2 regions of the Enterobacter chuandaensis genome follow, and region 1 is predicted to be linked to the other one. Evidence: predicted binding sites of a transcription regulator. Region 1 holds the regulator's gene; the other holds the start of a gene.
The links. Region 1 encodes PurR, which represses purine synthesis genes. Its sites were predicted from a motif close to CANGCAAACGTTTGCNTG; they were not measured.

Region 1 (2,194 bases):
CGTCGAGCTGCGGGTCTCGCAGGAGGTGTTCAACGGCGTCTGGGATGCGCTGGCGGACGGCAGGGTAGAGATGGCGATTGGCGCGACCCAGGCGATCCCCGTCGGGGGACGTTACGCCTTTCGCGATATGGGGATGCTGAGCTGGAAATGCGTGGTGGCGAGCGATCATCCCCTGGCGGCGACGGAAGGGCCGCTGAGCGACGATACGCTGCGCAGCTGGCCGTCGCTGGTGCTGGAGGATACCTCCCGTTCACTGCCGAAGCGAATTACCTGGCTGCTGGACAACCAGCGGCGGGTTGTCGCCCCTGACTGGGGATCGTCGGCGACGTGCCTCAGTGCCGGACTCTGCGTAGGCATGGTGCCCGCCCATTTTGCGCGTCCGCGAATCGACACCGGAGAGTGGGTAGAGCTAACGCTGGAGAACCCGTTCCCGGATGCGGCCTGCTGTCTCACCTGGCAACAAAATGATGTCTCGCCCGCCATGGCCTGGCTGCTGGATTATCTGGGTGACAGCGAAACGCTTAACCGGGAGTGGCTGCGGGAGCCAGACTGACTGGCTCCGCAATGAGATTAACGACGATAGTCGCGGAACGGGCCATCCGCAACGGAACGGCGTTCGATGAGGCGAGGGTGAACTTCAATGGACTGCGACTCTTCACGCTTGTTGACGATCCTGTCCAGCAGCATATTGAAGGCCGTTTCACCCAGCGAATCTTTCGGCTGGTGAATGGTGGTCAGCGCTGGCGTGAAGAAGCGCGCGTTGCGCACGTTGTCATAGCCGATCACGGAGATGTCCTGCGGGACGCGCAGGCCAAGCTCGTCGGCGGCGCAGAGTGCACCCATGGCCATGATGTCGCCCCCGCAGAAAACGGCGGTCGGGCGGTGCTGCTGGGAGACGATCTGCTGCATCGCGCGGTAGCCTGATTCCGGCTCGAAGTCACCCTGCACGATCCAGTTTTCCGGCACGGTAATCAGCGCTTCTTCCATCGCTTTCATAAAGCCGGCCAGGCGGCCCGCGCCGGTGTTGCGTTCCAGCGGACCCGGGATCACGCCAATCTCGCGGTGGCCGCGTTCGATCAGATAACGGCCCGCCATGTAACCGCCTTCGAAGGCGTTATCGATGACGGAGTCGGTGAAGTCGGCGCGCGCTTCGCCCCAGTCCATCACCACCATAGGGATATGGCGATACTCTTCCAGCATCAACAGCACGGATTCCGGGTACTCGGAGCACATTACCAGCAGGCCATCCACGCGCTTTTGCGCCATCATCGATAGATAGGCACGCTGTTTTTCAATGCTGTTCCACGCGTTGCCCAGAATCAGGGTATAGCCTTTCTGGAAGCAGTTTTTCTCTACCGCTTCAATGATCTCGGCAAAATAGGCCGCTTCGCTGCTGGTCGCCAGCAGACCAATAGACTTGGTGTGATTAACCTTGAGGCTACGCGCAACCGCACTCGGTGAGTAGTGCAGTTCTTTGATCGCTGCCCAGACGGCGTTGCGCGTCTCTTCCGCCACAAAGCGGGTTTTGTTAATTACATGTGATACGGTTGTAGTGGAAACGTTTGCGCGTTTTGCTACGTCTTTAATTGTTGCCATTAAATGTCACTCCAGACCATATCCTAAACTCCTGAAAAACTTGAAGGTAAACGTTTGCCTTCTCTCACCCTTATCGCGCAATTTTGGATTGCGGTACGCCAGGAAAACGACACGGGACGTCAGGAGGGGGTCAATGGCCGGTACGCTAATAAATTTAGCGTGGAATTTTGGCCTATCTTGATGAAAAGGGGAAGAGCTAAAGTGTTTATCAGCTTAAATCCAGGAAGATTTTTGAGCTAAACTATGCAAAAATGAGCAAGCTCACTTTTCGTGGGGGGATTAAAAGGAAAAAAATTGATGAGTTCCGATCTGAAGTTTTCGCTGTTCACCACCGTTATTGTGCTGGCTCTGATTGTCGCGGCTGGCCTGACGGCTGCGCTGCACTGATTTACGCGGGGGGAGAGCCTTCTCCCTCCCGATCGCCTGATTGTTACTTCTCTGGCAAAAATCTTTTGCCATTTTGTTAACTTCTCATTTTTTGTGATTGATGTCATGCTTTCCGCTTCTTTGTTCTGTGTCACCACATGACACGGCATCCGGAGTTGACGCATGAAAATCAATTTTCCCCTGCTGGCCCTGGCGATTGGCGCTTTTGGGA
Region 2 (2,194 bases), 1.4 Mb from region 1:
TGACGCGCTCGATAACCGCGTCGTCATTGATGTTGTCCAGAACGTCACACATCCAGCCAGCCAGCTCTTTCACTTCCGCTTCTTTAAAACCGCGGCGAGTCACGGCCGGAGAACCGATACGGATACCGGAGGTCACGAACGGGCTCTTCGGATCGTTTGGTACGCTGTTTTTGTTCACGGTGATGTTGGCGCGGCCCAGGGCAGCGTCAGCTTCTTTACCGGTCAGGTTTTTATCAACCAGATCCAGCAGGAACAGGTGGTTTTCAGTCCCGCCAGACACCACTTTGTAGCCACGGTTCAGGAACACTTCCACCATCGCTTTGGCGTTCTTAGCAACCTGCTGCTGGTAAACCTTGAACTCTGGCTCCATCGCTTCTTTCAGCGCTACCGCTTTAGCCGCGATAACGTGCATCAGCGGGCCGCCCTGCGCGCTTGGGAATACGGCAGAGTTCAGTTTTTTGTACAGCTCTTCGTCACCGCCTTTCGCCAGGATCAGGCCACCGCGTGGACCCGCCAGGGTTTTGTGAGTGGTGGTGGTCACAACGTGAGCGTGAGGAACCGGGTTCGGGTAAACGCCTGCGGCGATCAGACCCGCAACGTGTGCCATGTCAACGAACAGGTACGCGCCGATGCTGTCTGCAATTTCACGCATTTTTGCCCAGTCAACGATACCGGAGTAAGCCGAGAAGCCACCGATGATCATCTTCGGCTTGTGCTCTTTGGCCTGCTTCGCCATGTCTTCGTAGTCAATTTTACCGGACTCATCAATACCGTAAGGGATGATGTTGTACAGTTTGCCAGAGAAGTTAACCGGGGAGCCGTGAGTCAGGTGGCCGCCCTGCGCCAGGTTCATACCCAGAACGGTATCGCCCGGCTGCAGCAGCGCGGTGTAAACAGCGAAGTTAGCCTGAGAGCCAGAGTGCGGCTGGACGTTCGCGTAGTCAGCGCCGAAGAGTGCTTTCGCACGGTCAATCGCCAGCTGCTCAACGATATCAACGTATTCGCAGCCACCGTAGTAGCGCTTGCCCGGGTAACCTTCAGCGTATTTGTTGGTCAGCTGAGAGCCCTGCGCCTGCATAACGCGCGGGCTGGTGTAGTTTTCGGAGGCGATCAGTTCGATGTGCTCTTCCTGACGTACTTTTTCCTGCTCCATAGCCTGCCACAGTTCGGCATCATAATCGGCAATGTTCATTTCACGCTTTAACATCCGCATCTCCTGACTCAGCTAACAAGTAAATTTTGGCCTGAAAAGGCAGTCCTGTTGGACGACGGGCAACAGTATAACTGAATAGTTCTGTGATAACAGGTCTTGACAAACGATTTTACGCAAACGTTTACCTTCACGCCACGCAAGGGTTTGAGGAATAAAGCTCTCATCATTTTCAACGGATTTCTTTTCAGGTTTGTGATGCATATTTTTCACGATGCAAAGAACCATTTACATTGCAGGGGTATTTTTATAAGATGCATTCAAAATACATCATTAAAGTAACATCAGAAGGAAGCTGCTATGCTCGACGCCCAAACCATCGCTACCGTGAAGGCCACTATTCCCCTGCTGGTTGAAACGGGTCCTAAACTGACCGCCCATTTCTACGATCGCATGTTCACGCACAACCCGGAGCTCAAAGAGATTTTCAACATGAGCAACCAGCGTAACGGCGATCAGCGTGAAGCGCTGTTCAACGCTATTGCCGCCTACGCCAGCAACATCGAAAACCTGGCGGCATTGCTGCCTGCGGTGGAAAAAATCGCGCAGAAGCACACCAGCTTCCAGATCCAACCTGAGCAGTACAACATTGTCGGCGGCCACCTGCTGGCGACGCTGGACGAAATGTTCGGCCCGGGCCAGGAGGTGCTGGACGCCTGGGGTAAAGCCTACGGCGTGCTGGCAAACGTATTCATCAACCGTGAAGCGCAAATCTACAGCGAAAACGCCGGTAAAACGGGTGGATGGGAAGGTACACGCGCCTTCCGCATCGTCGAGAAAACGCCGCGCAGCGCACTGATCACCAGCTTTGAGTTCGAGCCAGTGGACGGTCAGCCGGTTGCCGATTACCAGCCAGGTCAGTATCTGGGCGTCTGGCTGAAGCCTGAAGGCTTCCCGCACCAGGAGATTCGCCAGTACTCCCTGACCCGCAAGCCAAACGGCAAAGGCTACCGCATTGCGGTGAAGCGTGAGGACGGCGGTCAG

Region 2: the regulator PurR is predicted to act here: its motif matches at 1,324-1,341, upstream of glyA (serine hydroxymethyltransferase).

The regions. Positions count from the first base shown of each region.
Region 1 covers NZ_CP097173.1:2,086,006-2,088,199, forward strand. The annotation lists gene punR (DNA-binding transcriptional activator PunR) at 1-553, shown strand, start outside; gene purR (HTH-type transcriptional repressor PurR) at 571-1,596, opposite strand; gene MX657_RS10205 (YnhF family membrane protein) at 1,894-1,983, shown strand; gene MX657_RS10210 (MFS transporter) at 2,146-2,194, shown strand, end outside.
Region 2 covers NZ_CP097173.1:3,524,625-3,526,818, forward strand. The annotation lists gene glyA (serine hydroxymethyltransferase) at 1-1,207, opposite strand, end outside; gene hmpA (NO-inducible flavohemoprotein) at 1,511-2,194, shown strand, end outside.